Regions from separate parts of the Paenibacillus nicotianae genome, predicted to be linked through region 1. Evidence: riboswitches for the same ligand, from Rfam matches in the RefSeq annotation. Region 1 holds a riboswitch; each other region holds the start of a gene.
What was found. A riboswitch is a leader RNA that binds a small molecule or an ion and turns the genes downstream of it on or off. The one in region 1 is predicted to bind thiamine pyrophosphate.
Positions count from the first base shown of each region.

Region 1 (6,920 bases):
TGGTCTTGCGCGGCGGCATCCAGATGAAATTGTACTTTCATAATCTGTTCTACAATCTCACCTGCGGTTAGATCACGACTTTTCTTAATCAGACCACTGGCACAAAAGCTACAACCGATATTACAGCCTACTTGTGTGGTCACACATACCGATTGACCATACTTTTGACGCATCAATACCGTTTCGATCAAATTCCCATCTTCCAAACGGAACAAAAATTTCACTGTACCATCGGCTGATTCTTGCTTTACATGTTCAGTTAATGTCTGAATCGCAAAATGCTCCGCAAGCAAAGAAATACAAGCTGGATTGACTTCAGTCATTTCATTAAATTCTGTCACACGCTGACGATACAAATAATCCCAGACCTGACCTGCGCGGAATTTCTTGTGTCCACGCTCACCAAGCCATGACGATAATTGATCTAATGTTAATCCGTAAATGGATGGTTTATTCATGGTATACCTTCTTTCAAAGCTATTAAATTTGAGGAAATACAGATTAGAATAGATCTTGTTCTTCCGCTTGAAGAATAGATGCTAACAATCCAGGAAATTGAGTGTCTAGTTCACTTTGGCAAATACGATAAAAATGTTGTCTGCCATCGATGCGTAATTGGATTAATCCCGTTTCGCGTAATATTTTAACATGATGAGACAAGGTAGATTTGGAAATATGACTCATCTGAAAACCTGCACAACTTTTTTCTCCATGATGTGCAAGACAGAGCAGTATTTTCAATCGCACCGGATCACTGAGTGCACTGAATACATCTACCAGCTTGATCGGGGTCGGTCTAGCAGCTTCTAATATTTTCATACTCTTCAACTTATCATTTATTGGAGCAACTATCAATTGAAAAGTACGATTTTGGTCGAACTATTTATTATGTTAGATATATGATACACTTTAACAGTTCGAATTTCATCAAACTATTAAATACAATGATGTTAAGATTGTGTTTTTCTATCAAAAAGGAGCCTTATCCAATGACAACAGCGATACAAACATTAAATGACTATTTCCGCTTATTCGATGCTTCACGTACCGATCCACAAGCGATGGAACAATTGTTGGATTTATTTATTCCCGATGTAGAGATTGTTCTTAACGGAGCTACACGTAACGGGTTCAAAACCTTTATGGATACATTTTATCAATACAATATCGATATCAAACATATGCACGAACCCTGGGAACTGCAAACCAACGGAACGTATGAATCCCGCTGGGCAGTATGTGGTATGTCGAGCGAAGGCACTGTCTATGCCAAAACAGGGATTGATATTGCTCGTGTCAATGAAGAAGGTAAGATTGTATTTTTGGAAAATGTACAGGAAAATCAAAACGCTTTTAGCAAGTATTGATCATAACTATGTAGATTATGTTCTATGTTTATTGCGATAGGATCTGACTGCTGTAACCGTAATCCATGTAAGTACCGCTACGATAGCGATCAGTATTCCCATCGTAATTAACAAACTGCTCCATACGATATGCATATCATTCACCTCGTTTACAGTTGGATTTTATTGGTAATAATAACAAGTGTACATAAGCGACCATCATCATGCAAATGAACCAGCATATAGACAAGCAAAGGAGCATCTTAGTTAACAAGATGCTCCTTCTGTTGATCTACTTTTTCAAAATAAAAGTTATTGCTAGAATCCCTACTAACAATAACCCCATATACCAACCATCTCTGCCCGTTAATTGCGGAGTTAGATAATACATGCGCTGATGTGTGCCTGTGAATCCGCGTGCTTCCATTGCTATCGCTATTCGTTCAGACTTGCGAATACCTTGAGTGAATAGCGGTAGTGCATAACGGATAAAGGATTTCCAGCTATTTTTTTGCTTGTATCCTCTAATTTTATGCGCTGATTTCATTTGAGCCAGTTCTGTCTGGAACAAAGGGATAAAGCGAAATCCAGCTAACAGTCCATAAGCCCACTTTGGCGATAATCTACATTGATGCACCAGACTCATAATCATAGCAGTAAGATCAGTGGTTGATGTAAATAGTAATCCATACGTGACAAAGCCAAGCATCCGCAGTGCGATCATGAGACCATTGTTCAGACTTTCTTCTGTTATATGGAACCATCCCCATTGCCAGAGAGTATGCTCCCCTTTACCAAAAGCCGCCATCATCCAGAAGATCATCACAAAAAAGATCGTATACGGCAATAACCGTTTGAGCAAATATGGAATCCGCCAACCGCCCAAAGTCAGTCCGATCACTATTGCTACTAACCAGATCGATAACGTAATACGAGGATCAGTCACTGCCATCAATACACACATCACTAACAAATGAGTTACCAACTTGATCGTCGGATTCAAGGTGGATAACCACGAATCATTGCTTTTCATACAATACTCCGCTCCTTCTGTGGCTCTAGCAACCGATAATGAAGCGGAGGGATAATCGCATGATGGCCGATTGGTTCTGGATGAGCAAACAGATGATAAGGTGCCCCATTGTAGACCACTTTGCCTTGATCAAACAAAATAACTCTATTGGCGTATTCATCAACCAGATCCATATCGTGTGTTACCATTACAATTGTAGTTCCTTGTGCTTGCCGTTGTTGCAGTCGCTTGATTAATTCCGCGGATGTATGCGCATCCTGCCCGAATGTAGGTTCATCCAGTAGCAGTAACGATTGGTCGAAGAGTAGCATTGTTGCGACACTCAAGCGTCTTTTTTGCCCCAGACTAAGTGTAAATGGATGTTGATCTTGATATGCTTCTAAGCCAAATTCTTGTAGCAACTGTATGGTTTTGGTGTTTACTTCTTGTTCAGACCAATTCCGTTGCCGTCCGCCAAAAGCAATCTCGTCAAATACAGTATCAGTCACAAATTGCAGTTCTGGATTTTGGAAAACAAATCCGGCTTGCTCATATAGATCACGATCACTCCATTTTTTCAAAAGGATATTTTGAAAGTAAAGCTGTCCGCTACGAATACGTTCCAACCGCATTAAGCTTTTGAGAAATGTACTTTTGCCACTCCCATTCGCCCCAACAATCGCTACCCATTCCCCTGTTGGGATAGAGATATTCATATTGCTCATCACAGATTGTTGGCGATACCCGATGTCCAGTTGCTCGGTGATCATAATATTAGACGGATGATTGTCTATTGCGTTTGCATGTAATGTAGCTGTGCGGCGTTGTTGTAATGTCTGTTGCAACTGCTTTGCTAATGGATGAGACGGATGGTTTTGTACCTCTTCCCATGTATACGGGAATAATTGCGGTTGCCATATTCCGGCTTCTTCCATCTCTGTACGATACTGCTCGATCATCTCTGCTGGCTTGCCTTGAGCTATAATATGCCCTTGCGCATTCATAAGAATGACCTTATCCATCCATTCAATACAACCATCTAATGTATGCTCTACAAAGACCATTGTCTGACCGTACTGATAAGCTAAGTCACGTAACAATTGAAAGATTTCTTTGCGACTAATAGGATCAAGTTGAGCTGTCGGTTCATCGAAAAAAAGCACTTCTGGTTCAAGCGCTAACAGACATGCTAATGCTAACCGTTGCTTCATGCCACCGGATAATGTCTCAATAGGGGTATGACGATCTATATTCAGACCGACTTGCTTCATTACCGTATCTATCATCTTGTCCATCTGAGCATGAGGAATAGAGCGATTTTCTAAGCTAAACGCAATCTCTTCATCTACATGAAGCATACAGAACTGGGAATCCGGGTCTTGAAACATCACGCCACATTGAGGAGCTAACTGAATCTCGCCTTCCACTTCGGCTTCTACATGTTCAGGGATAATACCGGACAGCGCAGACAATAGCGTCGATTTGCCACTACCACTTGGCCCAAGTATCAGTACTTTTTCTCCGCGTGCAATCGATAAATGAATGCCATGTAATACATATTCTTCTCGATGATAAAAACGTACCGACAGGTCTTTACACCCTAGAAGCGATTCCATTCGCATTCCCCTTCTTCCGCCGTACTTTCATAATTTCGTATTGATCTAGCACACCTGTTTTGCACAAAGCTTCTACAATTATTTTGGCTAACCATCCACCTAAAATCATTCCGCTGATCACCTGAATCACCAGCGTAGTCATCAATACTTGCAGTGTATAATAGCCGAATCCATTAGCGATCAGGTTATACAACACTCCACCTACTGCCGCTAGAGCGCCTGATAACATTAAAGTCATCAAGTTATAGCGTTTGTAGCCAAATAGAGCGAAAGCGATCTCTGCTCCAATCCCTTGAAATACACCAATCAATAACGCTGATAATCCGAAATGGCTACCGGTTAAAAGTTCTACAGCCGCAGCCGCTACTTCAGCGATCAATGCCGCCCCTGGCTTACGAATAATATAAGCAACGATCGGGCTTGCAATAATCCAGATGCCGAACATAAATCCTGCACCAACCGGGCCGACTAAAGCAGAGATCGGTATCCATAACGTTGACCATCCCAGATAAATAACACCGCAAGCAACCGCCAGAATAACGGTTAATACCACTTCTTTCATTTTCCATGTCATAGAGATCGATGGGGAACTCATACGCGCGCAACCTCCATCGGTACAGGCCAATCTTCCAGTGTGTACGCCATATCCCAGAACATATATTCAAACTGACAACTCAGAAGAAAATGCTCTTTCATACGCGCCCGATGTGCAGGTGTAGTCTGCTCTGCCCATTCATCCAACCGAGCACAGAATTGATGAGTGATTGTATCGGTACGATTACCATAGAAGCTGATCCAATCATAAAAAGGATGGGATGCATCCGGCTTCACTTTTTCCAATAATTTCACACCAATTTCCCAATACGTCCACGGACAAGGCAACAATACCGCCAAAATATCACCCAGATCACCTTCATGAGCAACGGTTAACATATGCCGAATATAATGATGAGACGAAGGAGACAGTGCATATCCTTGTAAATCTTCATACTTCACCCCTGCTACTTCGCAAAAGTTATTATGAGGATGAATTTCGCTATGAAGCACAAATGAAATCTGCTCGTTAAACATCGCCATATCTTCGCGTGTTGGACATTTCGCAATAGCGGTTCCATAGATACGCATAAAAGAATTCAGATACTCGAAATCTTGCTTTACATAATGGATCAACTGCTCACTACGCAGATCACCTTTGGCAATCCCCTGTACAAATGGATGATTAAAAATCGCTTCAAAAATCGGGTCTGCGGCCTGTCTAATTTCCTGTGAAAAACTCATAACTGTATCCTCCTTAGAATAGAAGCATCGATAGCGACGCTGACGCTTGGTTAATAAAGAAGGACCACTACTGGAATATATGGACAAATAGATGCAAAAAAGCCGCTCCGTTATGGAGCGGCAGAATAGGTGTACGTATATGTACAGGTACCCTTGCACAGTCTCCACTTTCCTACGCTAGTATGAACTAGATCAGGTTCCAAGGGTCCGGGATTTTCCCGTCTCAGCCTACACAAAGGCTCCCCTAGTGGTCATTCGATTCATTTGCATCTTACTGTACACACGATTGAACAGACTGTCAACTGCTATTATCGCAGTAATCTTTCCTTTTTTTACAGTTATATGGTTATAAAATAGTGTAAAATATACGTATAACTAAGGAATAGTGAATAGATTTAAATATCTAAATAGAATTGAGTTGATCTTGATGACACGTAAAGTAGTACTGGCAGGTGGCACAGGATTTATCGGGCAGTATGTGGAAAAAAGATTGACAGCATTGGGTATTGAAGTGAAGATCATTTCCAGACAATCTCCACATATCGCATGGGATGATCACCAAGCAATTGTTCAAGCTCTGGATGGAGCAGAAATGGTCATTAATCTAGCAGGTAAATCGGTCAATTGTCGTTATAACGAACAAAATAAACGTGAAATCATGAACTCTCGAATCGAAACCACACAGATTCTTGGAAACGCTATCCTTGCTTGTGAACATCCGCCTGCGCTTTGGATCAATTCCAGTACAGCTACAATTTATCGTCATGCCGAAGATCGCCCGATGACCGAGACGAAAGGCGAGATTGGTAGTGGTTTTTCGGTAGACGTTGCCAAAGCATGGGAAGACGCTTTTTTCTCTTTTAGCCTTCCCCATACCCGTCAAGCTGCACTACGTATCGCTATTGTATTAGGACCGGGTGGCGGTGTGATGACCCCTTTCAAAAATCTGGTTCGCTTTGGATTAGGGGGTCATCAAGGATCAGGTAAGCAGATGTTTAGCTGGATTCATGTCGAAGATTTATTCCAGATTATTTTATTTATTCAAGAGTGGGAATCCCTTGAAGGCGTGTTCAACTGCACGTCTCCGAATCCGGTCACCAATCGAGAACTGATGGCAACCATGCGCAAAGTGATGCATCGTAAAGGTGGTCTGCCTGCGTCTACGTGGATGCTTAATCTCGGAGCTAGAGTGATTCGGACAGAACCGGAATTAGTGCTTAAAAGCCGTTGGGTGATCCCTAATCGTCTGATCAAAGAAGGATTTATGTTCAAATACGGACGCTTGGAACAAGCACTTCAACATATTTTGCATACAAAGTCATAATCAAATACAGAACCGACGAACATTACTTTTAAAATACAGCAAAAAAGGGTATCGTAGAGATAGACTTGAGTCATAACGGAATAGCTGACTCAAAAATTAGAGTTAAAGGTGTGCTTAGACGTGCGAATTAATAAATATATTAGTGAATCTGGAATTACATCCCGCAGGGGTGCCGATAAATGGATCAATGAAGGCATTGTCACGATCAATGGTGTCGTTGCCGAGCTAGGCAGTCAGGTCGAAGAAGGCGATGATGTACGGGTCAAAGGCAAACCGATCAAAGTCGAACAAGAAAATGTGTATATTGTGCTTAACAAGCCGGTAGGCATTACCAGTACAACCGA
Region 1 covers NZ_JBHUGF010000011.1:174,929-181,848, reverse strand. The annotation lists gene rlmN (dual-specificity RNA methyltransferase RlmN) at 1-458, opposite strand, end outside; gene ACFSGI_RS19560 (ArsR/SmtB family transcription factor) at 502-819, opposite strand; gene ACFSGI_RS19555 (nuclear transport factor 2 family protein) at 990-1,367, shown strand; gene ACFSGI_RS19550 (energy-coupling factor transporter transmembrane component T family protein) at 1,639-2,379, opposite strand; gene ACFSGI_RS19545 (ABC transporter ATP-binding protein) at 2,376-3,974, opposite strand; gene ACFSGI_RS19540 (ECF transporter S component) at 3,952-4,548, opposite strand; gene tenA (thiaminase II) at 4,566-5,252, opposite strand; TPP riboswitch at 5,405-5,508, opposite strand; gene ACFSGI_RS19530 (TIGR01777 family oxidoreductase) at 5,680-6,576, shown strand; gene rluF (23S rRNA pseudouridine(2604) synthase RluF) at 6,697-6,920, shown strand, end outside.

Region 2 (6,920 bases), on a different contig from region 1:
AAAGAATATCGTTATCGCGAAAAAAATCTTGATGATCCAGTTGATGTTGAGCATTTTGATATTGAGTATTTGAAGATTGATCATTACTGTTTTCCTGTGATTGATCTTCATATAATCGCTCTTCATGTAACAGTTTAGAATCTTTTTCAGTCAAAGGAAGTAAAAATCCCTCTGTTCGCAATCCAATATCTATACCTGTTTGCTCAAGTAGATCAGTAGCAAGCTTGCTATACAGCGATTGACTATAGAGTGCCAAGTGATGCAGTTCTGCATTCATGAAATGCTCAGAATGAGCGGCTAACATGCCACCGGCGGCGCCTGATGCACCAGCAGCGGGTGTGCTTTTTTCAAGTAAAGCTACTTTGACCCCTTGCTGTGCCAGTTCATATGCTAGAGCAGCTCCAATCACTCCTGCCCCTACAACGATTACATCATAATGTTTAGTATTGAGATTGGATAAATGACCCATCATCTCATTCACTTCTTTCTTTGTAGTTATAGATTGGTAGATATCATATTTTGAATACTTGCATGATATTGCTGACAGACATGTTTAGGATGATCTGCTTGGAAAATACCAGACATTACTGCAATTCCTTTAGCGCCTGTTTGATAAATATCCTGACAATGTGATGGCTGAATACCACCAATTGCAATGACAGGTATAGATACTGCATGGCATATTTGTTCCAATTGAATCAATCCTCGCGGAGATAGATCAGGCTTAGACGTAGTAGAATAGATATGTCCATAAAAAATGTAATCTACTCCTTCTTGCTCTGCTCGTAACGCTTGATCTATGTGATGAACAGATCGTCCTACTTTCCATACCAACGGGGTTTTATCATCATTAGCTAGATAAGAATTTTTTTCTGAGTGGTAAGACATATTTTCGCTTAAATGTACTCCTCCGAGCTTCATATCTACTGCTAATTGTGGTCGACTATTGATCCGTAATTGCGATCGCGGAACACCTTTGTCTATCAGTTGTTGAATCGTATCAACGATCTGAAGATCAGACCACTTTTTTTCCCGAATATGAATAACAGTCACCCAGGGGGATATCTGTGATGCTATCTCTATCAGTTCGGTCATCGACTGCTGACCAGTACTAATCGCATGAAGTTCCATGCTAAAAACATCTCTCCTTTACACAAATAGATAGAATAAAACACAAAAAAGCCACTTCTTTATTACAAGAAGTGGCTAGTATAGATCTAGAAAATAATGATCGATATTTCCGATCAAACAAGATTATTTAGAAAGAACGGAAATTGTATAATCTGTAGTAATAGCCTAGTCAGTAGATGATTACTACTGTCTATTCTTGATTACTTCATCGACTTGATCGTCTAGATTATTTTGTATGCAATATTTCCGCAACTCTGCTACCACTTCCCTACGCTGGTATGATCCAGATCAGGTACAAAGGGTCCGAAAGCAATATGTGCTTTCATCTCAGCCTCAAACGGCCCCCCTAGTGCATTCAAGCTATTCAATTTGTTATTCATCTTAGCAAAGACTATTCAATAAAGCAAATGATTCTAACACTTTATACAAAGCACTGAGAAAGATAACCAAATACATACTTGATCAATTCATCTTATCAAATACAGTATCAACATTAATGATTATAATCCGCAATTACAGCTTCAAAAGACTAAAACTTTTTATTTTGCTTTCGCTTCAGACCACTCTTCAACATCCCAAATTTTAGTAACCCAGTCTTCATAAAATTCAGGTTCGTGAGACACAAGCAATACTGTGCCTTTATATGCTTTTAACGCGCGTTTTAATTCATTTTTTGCATGTACATCCAAGTGATTAGTTGGTTCATCAAATAATACCCAGTTGCTTTCACGCAGTAATAGTTTGCACAAACGTACTTTCGCTTGTTCTCCACCACTTAACATACGCATTGGACGCGTAATATGCTCATTTTTCAGACCGCAACGTGCAAGATGACCACGCACTTCATTTTGACTTAAATGTGAAAATTCATTCCATACTTCATCAATCGGTGTCAATTGATCTGGACGTACTTCCTGCTCAAAATACGCAGAATGCAAATAATCACCAAGATATGTTTTACCACTTACCGGTTGAAGTTTACCAAGAATCGTTTTGAGCAACGTTGATTTACCTACACCGTTACAACCAACGATCGCAATTTTTTCGCCACGTTCAATATTCATAGTCATTTTAGGCAATAACGCATGTGTATACCCAATCTCAAAGTCTTTACCTTCAAAGACTGTTTTGCTACTGGCACGAGCTTCTTTGAAATTAAATGTTGGTTTGGCAAATTCTTCTGGTTTGTCGATTCGTTCAATACGATTTAATTGCTTTTCACGACTTTTTGCACGACCTGATGTAGATGCACGTGCTTTATTTTTTTGAATAAATTCTTCTTGTTTTTTGATAAAATCTTGCTGTTTCTCAAATGCTTCAATATGTTGATGCTTTTGAATATCAGCCATTTCTAGGAACTTATTATAATCAGCTGTATAGCGATTTAATTTAGCAAATTCCAAATGATAAATGACATTAACCACTTGATTCATAAAATCTGTATCATGCGAGATCAATACGAAAGCATGTGGATATTCTTGCAAATAACGAGTTAGCCATTGAATATGTTCTACGTCCAGATAGTTGGTAGGCTCATCCAGCAACAATACATTAGGCTTTTCCAGTAACAGCTTGGCAAGCAGTACTTTGGTACGTTGTCCACCGCTCAAAGCTGTTACGTCTTTATCAAGTCCAATAACATTGAGTCCAAGACCGTAAGCCATATCTTCAACTTTGGTATCTAACAGATAAAAGTCTCCGATTTCCAGTTGCTCTTGAATATCACCCATTCGTTCTAACAATATTTCCAATTGTTCTGGGGATGCTTCACCCATCTGATTGGTGACTTCATTTAACTCTTGTTCTAATTCTAGCAATGGCAGAAAAGCATCTTTCAGCACATCACGTACAGTTTTTCCTTCTGTTAACTTGGTATGCTGATCTAAATAACCATAACGTACACGCGGAGCCCATTCGACTTTACCGCTATCTTTTAACAGTTTACCTGTCATAATATTCATCAATGTTGATTTGCCAGCACCATTTGCACCTACTAAGCCTACATGCTCTCCAGCAAGCAGACGAAAAGATACATCCCGAAATAATGTTCGGTCTCCAAAATTATGTGTTACATTTTCTACTGATAACAAACTCATACTAAATAATGCTCCTGTCTATGTTAAATATCTCTTTTTTAAATATACACCGTTACAAAATTGCTACAGAGTGTATTGTAACATAAGCAGAAGCTGTCTAGAACTGAAAATTTTCATTTTTTTACATTCATTTTCTGATTGATAGAATAAATGTATACTTTTACGAATAGTTTGAGAGAATTAAAGTAATCTTATTATCGTTAAAGATTTTTGTCATTCTATGAAAAGATCAAGAATCTATTACTTACTTTTAAGAATTAAATTTAACTGCAAGTTGTTACTTTAGAAGTAAGTTGCATTAATTTTAAGACATAGCTTGTTGAGAATATTATAAACCACTGAATACTTTGAAATTGATTTTGACTTTAGTTAATAAACAGCCTAGTATAAAAAAGAACCTTGGGGTTTATTCCTGATTTCTAAGGAGGAATTAAAAGGCTATGAAAATGTTTTTACAAAGTCACTTTCAAAATTAATGAACTCTCCCAAAGTATTGTTTTTATAATGTTACTTTGCTATTTGCAATACTAAATTTGAGGGAGTTTTAAAAATGAATGATAAAAGAGTAACTACTACAGATGCAACAAAATTGCATTTGCTTTTAGAAAAAGCCAACGAATTGCGTGAAGAAGGACGTGCTAAGCAAGACCAACAAATTCTGAAGGAAGCACGTTCTCTTCTTTTAGAAATGGTCGCTACCTATCCAGATCACGCTGAAGTAAATTACCAGACTGGAATGGTTCACGATAATTCCGGATATCCGAATGAAGCTATCCCTTATTACGTAAAGGCAATTGAACAAGGTCTTAACGGAGCAAATCTTCAAAGATGTTTGCTTGGTCTTGGCAGTACCTACCGTTATTTAGGTTACTATCAAAAAGCAGTTGAAACTTTACATCGAGGTGTGACAGAGTTTCCTGAACACCGTGGTCTTCAAATATTTTATTCAATGGCTCTGTATAATTCAAAAGATTACAAACAGGCTATGGAGATTGTTTTGGCTAATCTAATGGAAACGACTTCTGATGAACATCTTCAATACTTCAAAAGAGGGATTTCTTACTATGCTCAACACCTTGATGAAACTTGGTGAATTTTTATCATTATTAAAATTAAGTTTGATTCACAATCTGCCAAATGATGATCGGTAGTTAAACACCAAAAACCAGTAACCTTTTTTAAGGTTCTGGTTTTTTTGTATGACTTTTGATTTAAAAAAGCTATTTTATTGTATACAAATTAATGTATTAAAGGATTGCGACAATCTCGTAGAAAATATCCTGATTTCGCAGCTTCTTTGGCATCGGTAAATAAATCTTGAGCAGGTGCAGGTAATTTACAGCCATTAGGATAAGCGTACTTGATTCCAGAATCAGGATCTGTTGTTCCTAACCAGGAGGTCTTTTTCACCAATCGTCCTCCACCAAGTGCATAATTGTTGTAATATCCGCTACCGGTAGGAATACCCTGTAAAAAAGAAATAATACCGATATCATCAATACTATTGTTCCATTCTTCTTGCGAGATCGTCGGTAATGTAAATGTATAAGAAATTCCGTAACGAGAAGCATATTCATTATGTTTATTGATATAGTAAGCCAAATCTTTTTGGATTGAATTTACTATCGCTGTCCGTCTCACTTGTTCAAAAGTATCCATTTGATCTAAAAGTGCTATATTCGTCTGATCAGCTAACTGCTCTGCTTGTCCGTCTAATACTTTACCTGTACTGGCTTCAACAACATGTACCTCATGATCCAGAGTAAATTGCACACTATTGCCTTGCACATCAGAATACGCATATGGCTTTTTGGGATGCCAGATATGTCTAGCGTTCGGCATTCCATCAGCACCTGTATAATCTTCGGTCGCATAAATATAATAACCATCATAATCAATCACTACGATTGCAGGGATATAGTGTAATAGATTTTGCTGTGCAGATTCATCTCCGCGAATACCAAAGTTTAAATACAGTGTATTCAGAAACGTATGTAATGCTAACTCTTTATCTGCTCGAAAAAATTTCTCTGAGGAGTATCCTGCTTCATATTGCTGTTGCTCATTTGTACTCATCACTTGACCTGCATCTTGCGTAGCTGTACGAAGCGCTGTAGTATACGAAATCTGTAGACTGGATGCTTGTGCCTGTTCATCGGTATGTAAGCTGCTCAGCCAAAATAGCGGAAAGAAAATAATAACAAACAAAATAGCAAAATCAGTAATCTTCATTGAGCACCATACCTCCATAACGTGCAAGTACAGCAGAACGATTCTGATTTCCTTCGATTCCTAGCATTCCGCGCAATATCGCTGCCATTGTTCGATTTGTACTTTCTACTTTTACAGTAAAATAGTCTCCATTTTGTAAACGGTATTGTCTGCTTTGATCGTCTTTGGGGGTACTATTATCTGGATACAATACAGGCATGATTGCATTTTCATAGTATCCCTCATAGACAGTTGTAAATTTATTTTGAAAAGTATTAGGATTCGCTGGATCTGTATATTCAGGATGATATGTTTTGTGTAAATGTTCGATTTGCACATTATACTCATTACCTGTGGCATTTATTTCGCGTGTGAAATCGTTATACATAGTGGGTGTTACATATCCTTTAGTGCGTACAGCATCTGTAAATTGAACAACTGCATTATAAACCATCATCTGAGAAAGATCGTCTTGTCGCTCTGCCGCTTGCATCGTCGGAAATACATATAATAAAGCTACCGCAAGAAAAGCGGCAAATACTTTGGACATCGAATTCATAGCGTTCTCCTTGATCGTTCTGTGGTATAGAACTATGGGCTACTACATCATATTGATTAACGAAATAGAATAGTAACCACTTTACCTTGTGGATTCGTCTGGTAAGTAACTTGATACGTACGATTGACGTCTATTCTCAGTAATTCAGATGGTTCAGGTTTTATCGCATGAGGATAAAGGGTAGCATCGATTTGCATATCTACACCGATCTCTTGAATCTGAGCAATCGATTGTCTTACCTGCGCCCCTGTATATGTCAATGGTTCTGAAATTCCAATATACTGCTGAACACTTTGTTTTTGTCCTTGCATCACAGGTTCTGACAATTGATTTACTTTCTGAATACCACCACTTAAATAAAGTGCCGCAAGGCAAGCTGTTCCAAACAAAAATAGTTGAACAGCTAGCCACAGCATACTTTTTGTACTATTATCCATACATTATTCCTTACTGCTGGGTGAATACAAGACCACGTACTACGTTGGAACGATCTTTAATAATCGCAGCTTTGAATTTACCGCTCGGGTTAACATACTCTGGACTCGATTCTGTCATCGTATTATTCATATCGCCATTCGCTTTAGCAGTGACTGATCCATAAGAATCTGAAGTTAATTCTCCGCTTGTATTTAAAGTATTACCATACCATTGTCCATTTGATCCTTTGTTTTTACCCGTTGTTACCTGAACGCCGAATTGCTCTTTACCGCTAAATTTACGCAAAGCATTAGTTACTTGAGAACCACTGATAGTTGTTCCATCATAGACTGTATAAGAAGCTTGAGATAATTCTGTTTGGATATCAGCAAAGTTATTTTGTGCTGTTTTGGTAGCTTCTTGTGCAGAAATAAACAAGATTACTACAATCGTTATTAAAGCGATCGTTAAAAATATTCCTGCGGCTACTTTTAAAGCGGTTGAAG
Region 2 covers NZ_JBHUGF010000010.1:1,122,242-1,129,161, reverse strand. The annotation lists gene ACFSGI_RS09250 (NAD(P)/FAD-dependent oxidoreductase) at 1-472, opposite strand, end outside; gene ACFSGI_RS09245 (thiamine phosphate synthase) at 496-1,131, opposite strand; TPP riboswitch at 1,380-1,489, opposite strand; gene ACFSGI_RS23245 (ATP-binding cassette domain-containing protein) at 1,671-2,564, opposite strand; partial or broken gene ACFSGI_RS23240 (ATP-binding cassette domain-containing protein) at 2,639-3,227, opposite strand; gene ACFSGI_RS09235 (tetratricopeptide repeat protein) at 3,778-4,320, shown strand; gene ACFSGI_RS09230 (hypothetical protein) at 4,467-5,459, opposite strand; gene ACFSGI_RS09225 (hypothetical protein) at 5,446-5,997, opposite strand; gene ACFSGI_RS09220 (hypothetical protein) at 6,054-6,434, opposite strand; gene ACFSGI_RS09215 (ABC transporter permease) at 6,445-6,920, opposite strand, start outside.
Region 2: another riboswitch for thiamine pyrophosphate. It lies ahead of ACFSGI_RS09245 (thiamine phosphate synthase); the one in region 1 lies ahead of tenA (thiaminase II).

Region 3 (6,920 bases), on a different contig from region 1:
ATTAGATTTTCAAGAGAAGAAGAAAGCGGTCGCAAGGACACTGTTCCTTGGTCTTCTATCGGTTGAACATAACTGCAACCGCTACAATTCATAGAAATCCTCCTTAATATTAAAACAAAAACGTAGAATACACATGAAAATTAATCGACTTTAAAGAGAGTTACTTTATTTTTAATTTCTTTTATTATAACATCCTCAACCCAAGACCACATTAGGCATTCAGTATATTATCGGCTTCATAGTCGTATTTTTGAATACACCAAAGACTGCAATATAGTGACTATTGCAGTCTTTGAAGTTGATGCGTCTATTATCCCACTTTATTCAAGTTGCTATTAACTAGCAGGGATCTCGATCGCATCTCCAACTTGAAGTTTCGTTGGGTCTGTAATTTTATTATATTTTGCAAGTTCTTCCCAAGTTACGCCATATTTCAGACTGATACGATACAGATTATCACCTTTTTTGATGATATACGTTTGCTTGTCTGTAGGTTTAGCTGGCTTATCTACAGCCGGTTTGGTTGGTTTTGGAGCTGGAACTGGTTTTATTGCTGGTTTGGCAGGCTTCGCTGGTGTTACTGGTTTCACCGGTTTAGCAGGTGTTACTGCTGGCTTGCTACCTGCTGCCGCGCTGGACAGATTGATCGAATATTTAGCAAAGCCATCTGCTGCTTCACCTACATAAGCGATTGGATCTGCTCCTGCTACTGCTTTGGCACTGGACAATGCGTCTTTTGCTTTTGGAGAAGTGTTAAATGTGACTGTTGGATTGCCTTTGATTGGTGCAAGTGACCAGTTGCCATCAGCAGCCGGATTGATTGTTTTGTTTTCACGAATATAATCGATAATCACTTGGCGGTTCTCGTCTGGTGCAGCTAGAATGATGCGTTTGCCATCTGGGTTCGCCAATTTGGACGAAGAAGCACGATAGTTATTCGTCGCTACTACAAATTTTTGTTCAGGATCAATCGCTTTACCGTTAAATTGCAAATTCACAATACGGTTAGAAGATGCGTTCAGAACAGCACCTTTTGCATCATATTTAGGTGGTTGTGTTACATCAATTTGGTACGTAACCCCATCAATAACATCAAAGTTGTATGTCGGGAAATCCATATTGATTAACGCTTGCTCACCAGATTTAGCTGGATCGATTTGATTGAATTGTCCTGCTGACCATTCCAACCAGTTTTTCACTTCTGCTCCATTTACAAGAACAGCGTGAACTGTATTTGGATATACATAAAGATCAGATACGTTTTTGATCGCTATTGTTCCTGCTGGAATATCTGTGTAATAATTTGCTCCTGAACGTCCACCTGCTTTGAATGGAGCACCAGCAGAAAGAATCGGCAAGTTCTCATACTCTGTACCTTGAAGTTGTTTCTCCAGGTACCATTTTTGAGCATTGGTTACGATCTGGATCGATGGATCGTCTTCTACCAGTGCAAAGTAACTGGTAATACGAGCTGTTGATTCACCTACAGGCCCGCGGATATAACCTAATGTTTCTTCATGTTCATGGTATACAGAATCAACTACGCCTTGATCTGCATCGACTAATGCTTTTTTGGTAGCCGTATCATAGATTGGACGAGCTTCTACTTTAGAATTAGATACTGTCCATTTGTCGCCTTGTTGTTTGAGTTCAAGATCAATAATACCTAGGTGATCGCCCCAGAAACCTGGCTCTACCGAAGGAACGCCATTAATTGTCCCTTTTTCTAGATCAACGCCTGTTTTACCAGCGAAATCAGCACTAGGGAATACTTTGTGTGCATGTCCGAACATAATCGCATCGATACCTGGCACTTTGCTCAAGTACAATACGGAATTTTCCATCAATTCTGTCTGAGGAATATCTTCAAAACCAGAATGCGGAACAGCAATAATAATATCTGCGCCTTCTGCTTTCATTTGTGGAATAAATTTGTTCGCTGTTTCAACGATATCTTTGGCAACCACTTTCCCCGACAAGTTTGCGCTATCCCATTGCATAACTTGTGGAGGTACGAAGCCGATAACACCTACTTTAATAGTATGTTTGGCTCCACTTTCATCGGTTACTTCTTTATCCAAAATCAAGTAAGGCGTAAAGTAGTTTTTCTCGCCTTTGCCTGTACCATCATCTGTATAAATATTTGCATTTACATACGGGAAGTTAGCGCCTTTGATAGCATTACCCAAGAAATCCAGACCATAGTTAAATTCATGGTTACCGATATTTCCTGCATCATATCCCAATTGGTTCATCGCTTTGTAGACAGGATGCACTTCGCCTGCTTTTAAAGGATTAACTTTGGCTACATAATCACCTAACGGATTACCCTGCAATAGATCACCATTATCAATCAATACACTATTGGTTGCTTCGGCACGCGCATTTTTGATCAATGTCGCTGTTTTGGCATATCCGTATTGATCTGTGGCTGCATCTGAATAGTAATCATAGTTCATCACGTTCACATGAATATCTGTCGTCTCCAACAAACGCAATTTCACTGTAGCTTCAGAAGAAGTGGCTTCGGCTGCAAAAGCAGGAACTGCCGACACTGCAAACAATTGCAGCGCTGCGATGACAGTAATTGCTTTTTTAAATGTTTTGTTTCCCAAATTCAAAATAAAAAACCCCTCCCAAATATATTCGCATTTGCTCCACCTTTTCCTATATAATCTCTTCGCCTTATATGTATAACAGCATGACCAAACAGTGACACTACACTTTACATGCTGATTTTTAGAAAAATCATATCTAAAATCATGATTTAGAGTAGGCAGATATATAGGAAAAAGGCTACCAAAAGAAACGCATGATAGAATTGTATACTATCGGCTGATATATTTGAAGGGTTATTAGTTCTATTTTTTATGAAAATAAGATTTAATTTGCGAAAAATCCTATAATTTACATGATTATGTCATGTTTCTTTTCATAATTGATAATTTATTAAGACTAAGGTGTTAAAAAATTAGTATTTCGATCTTTATATTGAAAATACATATCTAAAATTCGATCTAATTGTTCTGATTGGTCTAACACACGATAATCGCGCATACCATGTTCTTCTGCCATCTGGTTCAATATGCGGCGTTCCTGCTCAATCTGTTGTTCTATTTGTTTTAAGTTCAAGGAAACCACCTCCAGTATATTTCCTTATATCTTGCTATACATGGAACTCTCATTTTCTTCCATCATCGTCAATTTACAGATTATCCTATAGAATATTTCTATATACCTTTTTATACCTTATTTGAGTATACCTTATCAAGTTCCTCAAGTACCTATTTTATCCTTTTTATGGAAAAATAAAGACGAAAAAACTCGGAATTTGAATTTTGCAGTCATTCTCTTGTTTCGCAAATTTCAAATTCCGAGTCGTTTATGTGATGACTGCAATACTGAACACTTAAAGCTTGATCAGATTACGCAGTCCACGTTTTTTTGTTACCGTCTTGATCTGTATATTCAATCGTTTGTGGTTTGATATCTAAGATCACATAATCAGGATCTTCTGGACCGGAGAACCATTCTTTAAATTCTTCTTTCCAGACACGTTTTTTCAATTCGTCATCGGTAGATACAGCACTTACACCTTCGATTTCAACGACTTGATTAGTGCCGCCTTTTTCATAACCCAACAATACATAACAGTTCGGATTTTTTTCTAACTCTTCGACTTTATGTGTTTTACGGTTTGTCGCGAGATGAATATTTAAGCCTTCGTTATATAGTGCCATGTAGCGTACTTTAGGTTTGTCATTTTCTACTGTACCTAGTGCGCAAAATGGATTACCTTCTAAAGCGGTCAAAATGGCTTGTTCTTCAGCTGTTTTACTCATGATCAATCTCCTCCTGTATATAAACGTATGGGTATTCAATATCTGTATCTATGTATATCGATTCGATACGTATAGAAAAATATTGAATGGAACTTTTGTTAGTTACAAACTTCCGTATATGTAAATACCCTTAGACAGCGAGACTGAACCGAAATGCACTCTCTTTTGCTGATGACACCGGATTCTCTTTACTGGACAGTTGATACCCTCTGGTCTATAATTACAATGTAAAAAAACCGCATATGTACAGGGGAGCTAGTTGCAACTGGCTGAGAGTGTATTGTGATAAATACAGACCCTTATACCTGATCTGGATAATGCCAGCGTAGGAAAGTAACAAGTCGTTATATGCTGTACTCTAGCTTATAATTGCACCTATGTCGTCCCGATGGGGGCGTTTTTTTTATGCCTTTTATCCAGTACTACAGGATTGACTATTTGAGCTAGAAGAAAGAAGGATGACTGTTCATGAGAATTCAAAAAAGGTGGCGTCAAAGCTTACCCTGGTTAATGGTAGGCTTATTATGGATCACCACTGCATGTGGTTCAGCAACAAGCACAAGTAATACAGCTAATCCAACAGGATCAACATCTGGACTGAAAGATGTTAAAGTCGTCCTAGACTGGACACCCAATACGAATCATACCGGCTTATATGTTGCTCAAGCTAAGGGCTACTATAAAGAAGCAGGATTAAATGTTGAAATTATCGCTCCTGGTCAAGGGGGAGCAGATACGATGGTTGCTTCTGGTGAAGTACCTTTTGGAATCAGCTATCAAGAAAGTGTAACTCAAGCGCGGGTACAAGGTGTTCCGTTAGTCTCTCTTGCAGCAGTTATCCAGCATAATACATCTGGCTTTGCCGCTCCTACCGATCGCGGAATCAAAAGCCCTAAAGATATGGAAGGCAAATCCTATGGTGCATGGGGATCGCCTGTTGAAGAAGCTGTCATGAAATCGATTATGGATACAGATGGCGGCGATGTCAGCAAAGTCAAAAGTGTGAATATCGGTAATGCGGATTATTTTACAGCCGTACAAAAAGGAATCGACTTTGCTTGGATATTCTATGGTTGGACAGGAATTGAAGCAGAACTTCGCGGGCAACCGTTAGATATGTTATATGTAAAAGATTATTCAGATAAGCTCGATTATTATACACCTGTTATCGTCACCAATGAGAAGCAGATCACTACTGATCCTGCATTGGTCAAATCATTTATGGCGGCAACAAGTAAAGGGTATCAGTATGCGATTGCTCATCCAGACGAATCAGCAGATATTTTACTTAAAGCAGTACCTGATCTTGATCCTGCATTGGTCAAAGCCAGTCAAAAATGGTTATCTCCACGTTATCAAGATGATGCCAAACGCTGGGGCGAGCAAAAACAATCGGTCTGGGCAGGTTATGCAGATTGGATGTTCAAGCAGAAATTGCTGGATAAACCGTTAGATGCAACCAAAGCGTATACCAACGATTATTTACCTGAAGCAACCAAATCATAAATCGATATTTAAGGAGATAACTACTATGGCACATACCCTTCTCAGTATTCAGGTTATTCCCAAAACTCAAGCCGGTGAGAATTCTTACGATTATGTTGATCGGGCAATAGAAGTGATTCAAGCATCCGGTGTGAAATATGAAGTGCATCCACTGGAGACCACGATGGAAGGCGAACTCAGCGAATTGTTGGAAGTGGTTCGGCAAATGCACGAAGCGTTGGTGGAAAAAGGAAGCCCTAGTATTATTTCTCAGATCAAAATTGCGCATAGTCCATCTGGAATCAGTATGGATGGATTAACCGAGAAGTACCGCTAATGTCTACGATGAATACATGGTGGAAACGGTTATGGCCGCCCCTCGGGGCGGTTGTTTTATTACTGATTATCTGGCAACTTGCGACCAGTCTATTCCATATTGAGACATGGATTCTTCCCAGCCCTGCATTGATTGCACATGAAGCATGGAGCGAGAAAGATCGACTCGGCTTGCATACATGGGCGACTTTACAATTGACGCTATCCGGTTTTAGTATCGGTGTTGCTTTTGGATTACTGGTCGCAGGAGTTCTTCATTATATTCCTTTTCTACGTTCAGCCTTATATCCCTTATTGATCTTGAGCCAAAATATCCCTACGATTGCTCTGGGGCCGTTACTTGTGATCTGGTTCGGATTTGGAATATTGTCTAAATTAATTGTTATTATTCTGGTGTGTTTTTTCCCGGTTACGATTGCGGCGCTTAGCGGACTAGCGACAACCGATCGCACGATGCTTAATTATATGCAAATGATCGGTGCTTCTAAACACCAGATTTTTTGGAAATTAGAATTACCTTTTAGCTTACCTTCGATCTTTTCGGGAGTTAAAATTGCTGCTACATATAGTGTGATGGGCGCGATTATCGCTGAATGGATAAGCAGCAGTGAAGGTATCGGCTATTATATGATGTTGCAAAAATCAGCTTTCCGCACCGATCATATGTTTTTGGCAATACTGGTAGTGGTAGTGATCAGTCTTGTTTTATTTATGCTAATTAATATGCTCGAAAAATGGTGTGTTCGCTGGCATCATCCTGTACAAATGCGTGCTGTCAAAGGAGGTTCTAAAGATGTCGCTAAATAAACCTCAACATGCCACTTCATCGATCAACAGCTCTACACCGCTATTAGCGTTACAAGGAATCGGCAAATCTTTTACACAGGGTAAGCAATCGTTACATGTGCTTCAGGAGATTTCACTGCATGTAGAGCAAGGTGAATTTGTATCGATTATCGGCCCTTCCGGTTCCGGTAAAAGCACCCTTTTGCAAATGATTGGTGGTGTAGTGCTTCCCGATCAAGGGCAAGTGCTGTTGGACGGGCAAAATATAACCGGTCGTAAAGGATTGAGCGGTTATATGCCTCAACAACCTGCTTTGATGCCCTGGCGTACGATTGAAGATAATGTAATTCTAGCGCGCGAAGTGGCAGGGTTACCACGCAAAGAATCGTTAGCATTAGCCAGACAATGGTTAGATAAAGTGGGATTGGGTGATTTTGCATCATCTTATCCACACACTTTATCTGGAGGAAT
Region 3 covers NZ_JBHUGF010000001.1:113,117-120,036, reverse strand. The annotation lists gene ACFSGI_RS00550 (EAL domain-containing protein) at 1-92, opposite strand, end outside; gene ACFSGI_RS00545 (bifunctional 2',3'-cyclic-nucleotide 2'-phosphodiesterase/3'-nucleotidase) at 336-2,621, opposite strand; gene ACFSGI_RS00540 (aspartyl-phosphate phosphatase Spo0E family protein) at 2,956-3,132, opposite strand; gene ACFSGI_RS00535 (pyridoxamine 5'-phosphate oxidase family protein) at 3,426-3,842, opposite strand; TPP riboswitch at 4,081-4,192, shown strand; gene ACFSGI_RS00530 (ABC transporter substrate-binding protein) at 4,311-5,348, shown strand; gene ACFSGI_RS00525 (MTH1187 family thiamine-binding protein) at 5,374-5,664, shown strand; gene ACFSGI_RS00520 (ABC transporter permease) at 5,673-6,470, shown strand; gene ACFSGI_RS00515 (ABC transporter ATP-binding protein) at 6,457-6,920, shown strand, end outside.
Region 3: another riboswitch for thiamine pyrophosphate. It lies ahead of ACFSGI_RS00530 (ABC transporter substrate-binding protein); the one in region 1 lies ahead of tenA (thiaminase II).